3 regions of the Sphingomonas sp. 320_CC genome follow, and region 1 is predicted to be linked to each of the others. Evidence: predicted binding sites of a transcription regulator. Region 1 holds the regulator's gene; each other region holds the start of a gene.
What was found. The regulator LexA, encoded in region 1, represses DNA repair genes until DNA is damaged. The targets are predictions, from matches to a motif close to GTTCCNCNCTTGTTCT.
Positions count from the first base shown of each region.

Region 2: a site for LexA is predicted at 1,658-1,673, ahead of AC59GX_RS19000 (ImuA family protein). Genes of this name have one in related genera too.
Region 3: a site for LexA is predicted at 1,940-1,955, ahead of AC59GX_RS13440 (S24 family peptidase). Genes of this name have one in related genera too.

Region 1 covers NZ_JCAWAE010000004.1:532,175-535,850, reverse strand. The annotation lists gene AC59GX_RS18045 (ComEC/Rec2 family competence protein) at 1-674, shown strand, start outside; gene lexA (transcriptional repressor LexA) at 1,340-2,014, opposite strand; gene AC59GX_RS18035 (molybdopterin molybdotransferase MoeA) at 2,083-3,264, opposite strand.
Region 2 covers NZ_JCAWAE010000005.1:167,260-170,935, forward strand. The annotation lists gene AC59GX_RS18995 (Y-family DNA polymerase) at 1-714, opposite strand, end outside; gene AC59GX_RS19000 (ImuA family protein) at 878-1,639, opposite strand; gene AC59GX_RS19005 (hypothetical protein) at 1,948-2,217, shown strand; gene AC59GX_RS19010 (DUF4142 domain-containing protein) at 2,392-2,982, opposite strand; gene AC59GX_RS19015 (DUF3597 family protein) at 3,136-3,546, shown strand.
Region 3 covers NZ_JCAWAE010000003.1:431,396-435,071, reverse strand. The annotation lists gene AC59GX_RS13450 (hypothetical protein) at 1-71, shown strand, start outside; gene AC59GX_RS13445 (SDR family NAD(P)-dependent oxidoreductase) at 170-1,069, shown strand; gene AC59GX_RS13440 (S24 family peptidase) at 1,256-1,888, opposite strand; gene AC59GX_RS13435 (hypothetical protein) at 2,002-2,178, shown strand; gene AC59GX_RS13430 (hypothetical protein) at 2,181-2,501, shown strand; gene AC59GX_RS13425 (acyl-CoA dehydrogenase) at 2,569-3,676, shown strand, end outside.

The DNA.
Region 1 (3,676 bases):
CGACGGCGGCGTTCGTGCTCATGATTGTCGGGGGGATTTGGATCGCGCTGTGGCGGACTTGGTGGCGTCGGTTGGGTATTCTGCCGCTCATGGTCGGCGCGATCTGGGCGCTGACCACGCCAGCGCCTGACGTTCTGGTGACGGGAGACGGTCGCCACGTCGCGGTACGAACCGCGGCGGGGCTGGCAATGCTGCGTGACCGGGCAGGCGACTATACGCGCGACATGCTCGCCGAGAATGGCGGGGTGGACGGCGAGCCGCTCCTGCTCGCGGACCAACCCGATGCCCGGTGCAGCCGCGATCTGTGCGTCACCGATATCGCCGCGCGTGGGCAGATGTGGCGGATACTTGCGACGCGCAGCGCCTATATGGTTCCGATTGCTGAGTTCATCGCCGCCTGTCAGGGCGCCGATATTGTCGTCAGCGAACGCGGTCTGCCGAGACGGTGTGTACCGCGGTGGTTGAAACTGGATCGTCGTGTACTCCGGCGTACGGGGGGCGTCGCGCTGACCTTGGGGAGCGGGACAGTCGTGACCATCCTGAACGCAGGTGATCGTCACCCTTGGCGCGATCCGCCTCTCCTCGAACGCACCGCGCATTCGTTCAGGCCGCGCTATGACCGGTTTCACGGTACTGCGCCGGCGTTTCGTGCCAGCCGAGGCCGTCAAAAGTAGAAATGTTCACGTGAAGGCGCACAGTTGCGAAGGTGATGCGATTCGGGAGACCTTCACACCTTCATGAACGATGAGCCGACGTCGGTTTTTCCGTGGTCTGCGAAGACAAATAGACGCCAATCTAAGCACCACATCTTCGCGCCTTTGCGCCTTCGCGTGAACAAAATCATCCGTCATCACCTGCGATCGCAGTGCGAAGAATTTGTTCACGCGGAGACGCGGAGCCGCGGAGAATTTTGATACGATGGATGAATCGGGCTGGCTATTGTTCAGTCTCACTACCGAAGGCATTGGAACAGCTTCATCCCTCCCCGAACGCAACACCTCCGCGTCTCCGCGCGAACCAATTCTTCGGCTGCGCGGGGGGCAGATGGCGATATGTTCGCGCAAAGGCGCGGAGGCACAGATATTTAGGGTTCGAGTCGAGGTCGCGCTTATGCATCGAAGCGGGACAGAGTCTTCCGGACGCTTGGCGGTCTTTGCTTGGGCATATCGAAGAACTGTCTCGGACAACTCCGAGTACATCGCTTAATTTGCCGATCAGACCGGTCGCTGTCGCTAGCGGGAGAGAGCGACTTGGCTCACCAGCTTGAGCGGGCACTTTTCCTAAGCAGCTAAAACAGAGACCGGCCTGCGCGATGATAACGCAGGTCGGTCTCCGCGACTCAGTCGTAGCGGCGGAGGATGCCGGAGAGTTTGCCTTGGACGCGGACCTGGGCGGGGGCGTAGCGTTGGGGGTCGTAGGCTCGGTTTGCCGGGTCTAAGCGGACCATGGCGCCTTCGCGGCGGAAGTATTTGAGGGTGGCTTCGCTGTCTTCGATCAGCGCAACGACGATCTCGCCGTCTCTCGCCGTTTCGGTGCGGCGGATCAGGGCGTAGTCGCCGTCGAGGATGCCCGCTTCGACCATCGAGTCGCCCGAGACTTCGAGAGCGTAGTGTTCGCCGGTGCCGAGCAGCGCGGCGGGGACGGCTAGCATGGTGCTGCCTTCGAACGCCTCGATCGGGACGCCGGCAGCGATGCGGCCGTGGAGGGGAATCTCGATGACGTCGTTGGCCGGTTGCGGGGTCGCGGCGGCGGGAGCTGCCTTGACGTTCGATGCCTTTGACGGCGCCTTTTTCTCCGCACGTTCGGGCATGCGCAACACTTCGAGCGCGCGCGCGCGGTTCGGCAGGCGGCGGATGAAGTTGCGCTCCTCGAGCGCGCTGATCAGACGATGGACGCCCGACTTCGATTTGAGGTCGAGCGCGTCCTTCATCTCCTCGAACGACGGCGAGACGCCGGTTTCGTTGAGGCGATCGTTGATGAAGCAGACGAGTTCGTGCTGCTTGCGCGTGAGCATGGCGGTTCTCCGTCCGGAACAGACTGGGAACTTCTATGGAACATAACTAACGCCGTCAAGCGTCCGTATCACGCGATTACGAGGATTTCGGCCGATTCGCCGGTCCTCGCGACGGGAGCGTTGCCGGGGCGGACGATGAGGCAGGTCGAGCGGGCGAGTGTCAGCAGCATCGAACTGTCCTGTATCGTCGAGGCATAGGCTTTCCCGTCGCGCAGTTCGGCGCGGAGATAGTCGGTGCGGGCGTTGTTGGCGGGCAGGTCTTCGCCGAGCAGCGCGTGGGTCGACTGGGGGAGCGGGTCTCTAGCGCCGGCCATGTGCGCGACGACGGGTTTGACGAACAACGTCGCGGTGACGAACGCGGAGACCGGATTGCCGGGGAGGCCGAGTACCATCATCTCGCCGATCCGGCCGGCCATCATCGGCTTGCCGGGGCGCAGGGCGATCCGCCAGAAGTCGATGGTGCCGCCGGCGGCTTCGATTGCCGGGCGGACGAGGTCGTGGTCGCCGACCGACGCGCCGCCGGTAGTGACTAGCAGGTCTGCCTCGACGCTGGCGAAGGCTTCGCGGAGGATCTCGAGATTGTCGGGGAGGATGCCGAGGTCGATGATGTCGACGGGCATGTCGGCGAGCATCGCGGCGAGCATAATCCCGTTCGATTCGGGAAGCGCGACGCCGTCGGTGGTCGAGCCGGGGGGGACGAGTTCGTCGCCGGTGGCGGCGACGGCGACGCGGACGCGGCGGTTGACGGTGAGGCTGCCGTGGCCGCCGGTTGCGGCGACGGCGATGCGCGCGGGGCTGAGGCGATCGCCCGCGGCGATCAGGCGGGTGCCGGTGGAGAAATCGAGGCCCTTGCGGCGGGTGTTGCGGCCGAGCGTCGGGGGGCCTTCGCCGGCCAGGATCAGGGTTTCGCCATCACGCTGGGCTTCTTCCTGGACCATGACGGTGTCGGCGCCGTCGGGCATTGCGGCACCGGTGAAGATGCGGGTGGCTTGGCCGGGGGCGACATGGCCTGCGAAGGGGCGGCCGGCTGCGCTTTCGCCGATGACGGTCCAGGGGCCGGGGAGGTCGGCGTAGCGGATCGCGTAGCCGTCCATCGCCGAGAGGTCTGCTGCCGGTTGCGTGCGGCGGGCGAGGATGTCCTCGGCGGCCCAGCGGCCGGCGGCTTCGCGTAGCGTCACGGTCTCGTGGCCGACGCGGGGGGCCATGGCGAAGAGGCGGGACTGGGCTTCGGCGACGGGGACTAGGGTCATGCTTTTGGCTCTGATATTACGTGGTTTTCCTGCTGGAAGTGCAGGAAGTTCACACGCTGGGAGACATTTGGCGGGTGCGGTTCTGAGATTCAGGTTTGGAACGGTCTCGTCCGGTAGAAGGTCCGGCGGGAGGGGGTGAGTTTTGGCGTATCTGGCGCTTTGCCATGGGTTTGGAACGTAGGACAGGTGTTGTTGGGGTTGCGGCAGGACGGCGGGGCGATCGGCGCAGCCACTGCCTCGAGGGGCGGGAGTCCAGTCTGGGTCCCCGCCTTCGCGGGGAAACAGGGTTGGGCGGGGCGGTCGCGTTGAATTACCGCGGCTTTCCCAACTGGGCCCCGGCCTTCGCCGGGGTGGTGTTGATAGTGCTCCACTGTTTTCTCCGCGGCCCGACGCGGAGTTCGGGATAGTCGTC
Region 2 (3,676 bases), on a different contig from region 1:
GACCGCGCCGAGTGCCTGATCGAGCCGCGTGATTGCGGCCAGCCCGAGCCGGCGTGCCAAAGGCCCGCGGGCAACTGGCAGGAGATCGGCGACGCGTTCGAAGCCGAACTTGCGGGCAGCAACGAGCGCGGTGCCTGCTAGGCGCAAGGCGGCGACCGGTAGGCCGCTGAGCGCGTCGACCGTCCGCCCTGTGGGCACGATCGCGATGTCGGCAGGCCCGAACCGGGCAATAGCGTGTGCCGCGCCCGGTGTGTCTGCAACCGCCACGCGGGCCGTGAACCCGGCACGCTGGCAAAACGCGCGCAGACGCCGGCAGAACCGTTCTTCCCCGCCATGGAGATGCGCGCAGCCGGTCACGTCGAGCCACAGCCCGTCGGGCGGTGTGGCTGCGGCGATCGGCGACCAGCGTCGCACTGCACGCAGCGCGAGCTGATCCAGTAACACGGCATCCGCCTCGGTCTCGGACGGTCGGATGTCGAGATCGGACACCAGCGCACGCGCATGGGTCGCGGCCATCCCGATCGTGATCCCTAACGCGGCAGCGCCATCGCAGGCGGCAACCACCTCTTCGCGCCGGCCGACCTTGCCCACCAGCGCGAGCGGCGCCCTGTGAAACGCGGCAACGGTCGCCGCGACCCTGTCGTGACTGTCCACTGGCGCTGGTCCGTGAAACGGATGGTTCGCCGCTTCCGATCGTCGGCCAAGTTCACGCATGGGTGGTTTCGCATGCGCGGGCAGCGCTGCGATCTCACCTTCCACATCCTGCCTGGTTGGCATGTCGACACGAGCCCACCGCGCACCCGGTCGCCATCCGCCACTCCGCGGCACCGAACAGGCACCGGGATCGTCGTCGACGGGAAGCTGAAGCGCTGGCCGCTCAGGCGACCGCGTAGCGTGCCGGTCCAGCCGTCTCAGCCGTTCGATGGCCAAGTGCGGCAGGAACAGCGAGACAACCCGTCTCATCGCAGCCCTCCAAAATCATCGAAAATGCTTCGCCGCCACGCTGCCGTGCGACCTGTACCTGCCACCGCGATCGGCCAACGCCGGCAACACCGAGGCGCTCGGACGACGCACTGGCGATCCGCCAGCGCGTCCAGGCCGCGGACGGTTCGGCGAGCGGATCCTGGTCGCGATTACGTCGGCGCCGCAGGATGAGAACAGGAATGTCGGCGTCGGCCGCGACGAGTTGCAGGCGCCGGGTCGCCACCATCGACATCCGGCTAACCTCTGCGATCACTGCCGACGGCGTTCCATCGCGCACCGCGTCCTCGACGACGGCAAGCAAGGCTGCATCGTCACGGGGTTGTGCATGGATCAGGTCGGCAGGCGACAGCCCCGCCTGCTCGAGGCCCGGTGCATAGAGATCGTTGCGGCAGCTCACCCACAGCACCGGTCCGCCGGTATGGGCTGCCTCTCGCGCGGCAATGCCCGCCAGGAACAGCGTTGCTGCGGCATCGTCGACCATCGAACAACTTTGTGCAGCGACCTCATGCAGCGCGCCGGCGCGAAGGCCCCTGCCTGCGAGGCGATCGTCGAGCGCAGGGATACCGAACGGCATGATGCGGTGATCCACCACCGGCGTCGCGATTGTCCGCAGGTGGGCAATGGTGGTCGGCAGGGACTCGAAGGCGGTGATCATGATGTCTAGACTCTACATGTTCCCTTTATGTTCCGTTACCAGAACCGTTTGGTCAAGCGTCAGACTCGAGACTTATGTGGATAAGGTTCTGCCTGCGAATGCTGCCAAGCGCGTTTGGCTATGCGCCGCGGGTCGTCGCAACGCGACGATGCAAAGCAGCGGCAGCTTCGTCGACAAGCTCCAGCGTTGGTGCGGGCTAGGCAAAAGTTTAGATGCCGAAGGCACAACCTTCATAGCAGACCGAACGGATCGGCGTTGAATTCGCACATCCCTCGTGTATCCAGACACCACCATAAGAGGGTTTGACCATGAAGAAGATTTTCGCCGTCGCTGTCGCTACTGGCCTATTGTCGCTTGGAGCATGCAACAGCAGCCCCCGCGAGCAAGCTGCTGATAACGTTGAGTCGAACACCGAGGCCGTTGCTGACAACCTTGAGGACGCTGCCGACAACACGGGCAACGCTGCAGCGGAAGCAGTCCTCGAGAACAAGGCTGACGCAGTGCGCGCGACCGGCCAGAACCAGGCTGATGACATGCGTACCAATGATCCAGATACCAATCTTTCGAATGGCATCTAAGGCGCTAAGCGCTTAGGGCTACCGCCAGGTTGCTCCCAAGCGGCTTATCTATTGAGGGCATTCGGGGCGACCTGGATGCCCTTTTTGCGTCGCATACAAGTTCGTTGCGCATCTGTCACATTGGCAAAACCAAGGGATACTCGTCGTTGAGCACCCCTCGGCTTGCGCGCGGCGTCAGGACTTTAGCGATTTTGCCATGTTGAGGTGTGCGGCGACCGTCGGTGCTAGACCAGACGCGAACGTCTTCAGCTCGGGCACATCACCGGTTGCTGCATAACCCTTCAGCGTATCGAGGGTCTGCTGGTGCCCCGCGACCTGGGCCGCTGCGTACGCGGTGTCGAAATCAGCGCCCTGCTTCGTCTTCAGATCAGCAAGCTTCTGCTGCTGCTCGGCATTAAGCGCCGGGTTGGGCGCCAAAGCTGGCGACAGCGTCGCGGTCAGGGCCTTCAGCTTCGCAGTCGAACCCTCATGTGCGGTGATCATCTGGCCAGCGAACTTCTTCACCGCAGCGGATGCGCCGTTAGTCACAGCAAGCTTCGAGGTCTCGATCTCGAACGCATCGCTTGCAGCCGCCATGTTGACGAAGGCCTGTCCACCTGAGGCGGGTGCTGCCATCGCATCATTGGAACCAGCTGCGTTCACTTCCATGGCGGTCGTGTTGGCATAGGTGCTGTTATCGACGGCAGTCGCATCTTCCGCCTTCTTGCCGCATGCGGCCAATGACAGGGCCGCTACCGACACCAGTGCTAGGGTCTTGATGTTCATTATGCTCTCCATCTGCTCGCATATTACCGCTATCTGCCCAACGCGTGCCCCCTGAGGACCGTTCCGCACGAGTAACGAGCTCCGGACCGATCCTGAAGCGAGTTCGTTCTAGCCGTCTGCCGGTACAGCTGCCGGCCTTATCGGGACACGGTTATGAGCATCTTCAGCACGATCATGAACAAGGTTTTTCACCACAAAGCCGCACCAGCCGCTGCACCGGCTCAAGCTCCCGCCGCTGCGCCGCAGGCTGCACCGCAAGCTGCGCCGACCGCTACCGCCCAGCCCGCCCCCGCAGCGTCCCAGCAGTCCGTCGATGTCGGTGCGGTCCTCAGCGAGATGGCATCGATGAAAGATGGCGGCGGCAACTACCAGAGTTCGATCGTCGATCTTTTGAAGCTGCTGGACCTGGATTCCAGTCTGACCGCTCGCAAGGAACTTGCTGCCGAGCTGAATGTCCATGCAGCAGCCGACGGCTCGGCCGAGCAGAACATTGCCCTTCATAAGGCAGTGATGCAGAAGCTTGCCGATAACGGCGGTATCGTTCCCGACAGCCTGCGCAACTAACGCGCCCGATCCGGAGGGGACCGCGCCCTATGCGGCCCCCTCCTGCCTTAGACTGCTGGCTTAACCGTCTTTCAATCTAGCGAGCTGGACTAGCGTTCGGAGGCGTCCCAGCGGCGGTTCCCTGCGCCGC
Region 3 (3,676 bases), on a different contig from region 1:
CAGCACCGGCGACGTATCCGGTGTGCTCGAAGACGGTCAAGGACGGCTGCCGCAACCGCGGCGGCAAGTAACTGACGTCTGCGTAGGTGGCGGATCTATCCGCCGCTTGCACGGCTAGCTTTACGTTCTAGGAAAGGCGCTCCAACGATAAGAGAGGAGCGCCTTTTCCATGTCTATTCGCTTTGACGGCCGGGTTGCCATCGTGACCGGTGCGGGTGGCGGCTTGGGGCGCGAATATGCGCTCGAGCTCGCTCGCCGCGGCGCGAAAGTCGTCGTCAATGATCTCGGTGCGTCCCGCGACGGCACCGGACATTCCGACGCCGCGCTGAAGGTCGTCGAGGAAATCGAATCGGCCGGCGGCGAGGCGATGTCGAACGGCGGCAGCGTCATCGACTACGACCAGATGGTCGAAATGGTCGCCCGCGCCTCCGAGAAATGGGGCGGCGTCCACATCCTCATCAACAACGCCGGCGTGCTGCGCGACAAGAGCTTCGCCAAGATGGAGCCCGCCGACTTCAAGTTCGTCGTCGACGTCCACCTCAACGGCTCGGCCAACGCCACGAAGGCAGTGTGGGACACGATGCGTGCCCAGAATTACGGCCGCATCCTGATGACCGCGTCGTCGACCGGTCTCTTCGGCAATTTCGGCCAGGCGAACTACGGCGCCGCCAAGCTGGGTCTCGCCGGCTTGACCAAGACGCTCGCGATCGAGGGCGCCAAGAACAACATCAAGGTCAACACGATCGCGCCGACCGCGGGCACGCGGATGACGCAGGACATCTTCCCCGAGGAAGCGTTCAAGGCCTTCTCACCCGACAAGGTCGCGCCCGCCGCGGTGTTCCTCGTGTCGGAGGACGCGCCTACCAACATGATCGTCGGGGCCGGCGCCGGTGTTTTCCAGGCGGCGTACGTGACGCTGACGCAGGGTAAGTTGCTGACCGGCGACGACCTGTCGGTGGAGGGTGTCGCGGCACATTGGGACTCGATCATTGACCGGACTGGTGAGATCGTCCCGCAGTCGGGCTCGGAACAGTCGATGACCATCCTGAGCAAGCTGCAGGGGCGCTGACGGTCGCACTTAGTCCAGGTCGCAGAACGCCATCGTAAACGATCCTCCCCCGCCAGGTGGAGGTGGCAGGCGTCAGCCTGACGGAGGGGGCGGCATGAGATACGGTCCGTGCCGTGCCCTCCCCCTCCGTCACCTTCGGTGCCACCTCCCCCTAGCGGGGGAGGATCAGAGCATCGACCGTCACCCTTATCGTGGCTCGCGCATTTGCCAGACTACGCGGCCGATGACGGCGATCGCTCCGTCCGGCACAGCCGCCGCCGCCGGATTATCACTCGTCGCCACTAGCGCACCGCGTACCGAGGCCACGCGCTTCACCATCACCGCGTCGTCGATCCGGATGACATACACGCCGCCCTTCGCGCGCGGCGTACGGTCGGCGGTGTCGACCACGATGTGATCGCCATCGAACAATCCCGGCTCCATCGAATTGCCGCGCACGCGGATGATCGCCGCCCGCCCGTCCCTTAACCCGAGTTTCCGCGCGAGGCCGGGGTCCAGCGTGTCGGTGCCGAGCACGATCTCGCCATCGACCAGCGCGCCCGGCCCCGCCGACGCCGCGACGCCGAGCTTGCGGATGCGAAACCCTGCCGGCCCGTCGGCGGGTGCGCCCAGCGTTACCTTGCTCACCCCCAGATATTCCGACAGCAATCGACGGTCGCGTTCGCCGAGCACCCGCGGCGATCCACGCCGGACATATTGCTGAAGGTACGCCGCGTTGCGCCCCAGCATCGCCGACAGCGCCGCCAGACTGTCGCCACGCGCAGCGGCCAGCGTTGCCAGCGCGGTTCTTGGATCGGGATCGGACACGGTTCTAGCCACGCCCGAACCGTAGCGTAGGAATTTTCCTAGACAAGTAGGATTTGCCGGAACAGATCAAGAACGCAAACAAGGCTCGGCCAGGGACTCGGGGCCCAGAACAGGAAGGAACGACCATGTCCGTTCTCATCAAGATCGACCGATATCTGCGGCAGACCGGCATGCCGACATCGAAGTTCGGCCGGTTGGCGGTCGGCGATCCGCGGCTGGTCCACGATCTCCGACTCGGCCGCCAGCCGCGTGCGCCGATGGTGGCGCGGATCGAGACCTTCATAGAACGGCACGGATCGTGAGGATGGACGCGATCCGTGGCCCCGATGCGGGCACGCTGCTTATCCGTGCGCTTCGCGGCCATGCGGCGGCGACAGGCCTGACGATGCACGTCGAGTCGATCGCGTGCACGCCTTGGGCGAGCGCTACGTTCGTCGGCACGCTGCATCGGTTGACAGTCGCGGCGGTGCCCGTACCCGGTCTTCGAGACTGGATCGACGCGTTGTTCGAAGCGGAGTTCGCGATGCGCGGGCATATCGTCGCCGATCTGGTGGTCGACCGCATCGAGTCGATCGGCGACCGCGAGCATGTGACGATCACGGTGCTGACGCTGATCGACGCGTAAACGTCTCGACAGGGGTGGACTTTCGCTGGCCGAACCACGAAGTCGGCGGTCAACGAAGGAGATTCATATGGCCGGGATGGGCAAGTTCGACTGGGCGGATCCGTTCCTGCTCGACGATCAGCTGAGCGAGGACGAGCGAATGATCCGCGACAGCGCGAAGGCCTATGCCGACGACAAGCTCGCGCCGCGGATCATCGACGCGTTCCAGCACGAGCATACCGATCCCGCGATTTTCCGCGAAATGGGTGCGCTCGGGTTGCTGGGGCCGACCATCCCCGAGGAATATGGCGGCGTCGGCGCGTCCTATGTCGCGTACGGGCTGGTCGCGCGCGAGGTGGAGCGGATCGACTCGGGGTATCGCTCGATGATGTCGGTGCAGTCGAGCCTGGTTATGTACCCGATCAATGCGTTCGGGTCCGAAGAGCAGAAGCGCAAATACCTGCCCAAGCTCGCGACCGGCGAGTGGATCGGCTGCTTCGGGCTGACCGAGCCCGATGCGGGGTCGGATCCTGGCGGAATGACGACGCGCGCAAAGAAGACGGCCAACGGCTATGTGATCTCGGGTGCGAAGACGTGGATCTCGAATTCGCCGATCGCCGACGTGTTCGTGATCTGGGCGAAGTCCGACGAGCATGGCGGCGGCATCCGCGGCTTCATCCTGGAGCGCGGGATGAAGGGGCTGGAGACGCCCAAGATCGAGGGCAAGCTCTCGTTGCGCGCGTCGATCACGGGCATGGTGATGATGGACGAGGTCGAGGTCGGCGACGACGCGCTGCTGCCCGACGTGCAGGGGTTGAAGGGGCCGTTCGGCTGCCTCAACCGTGCGCGCTACGGGATTTCCTGGGGTGCACTGGGCGCGGCGGAGTTCTGTTTCCATGCGGCGCGGCAGTACGGGCTGGACCGAAACCAGTTCGGGACGCCGCTGGCGGGGCGTCAGCTTTTCCAGAAGAAGCTGGCGGACATGGAGACCGAGATCGCGCTCGGGTTGCAGGCGTCGTTGCGCGTCGGGCGGCTGATGGACGAGGGCCGGTTCGCGCCCGAGATGGTCTCGATCGTCAAGCGCAACAACGTCGGCAAGGCGCTCGATATTGCGCGGATGAGCCGGGACATGCATGGCGGGAACGGGATTTCGGGGGAGTATCAGGTGATGCGCCACCTGATGAACCTGGAAACGG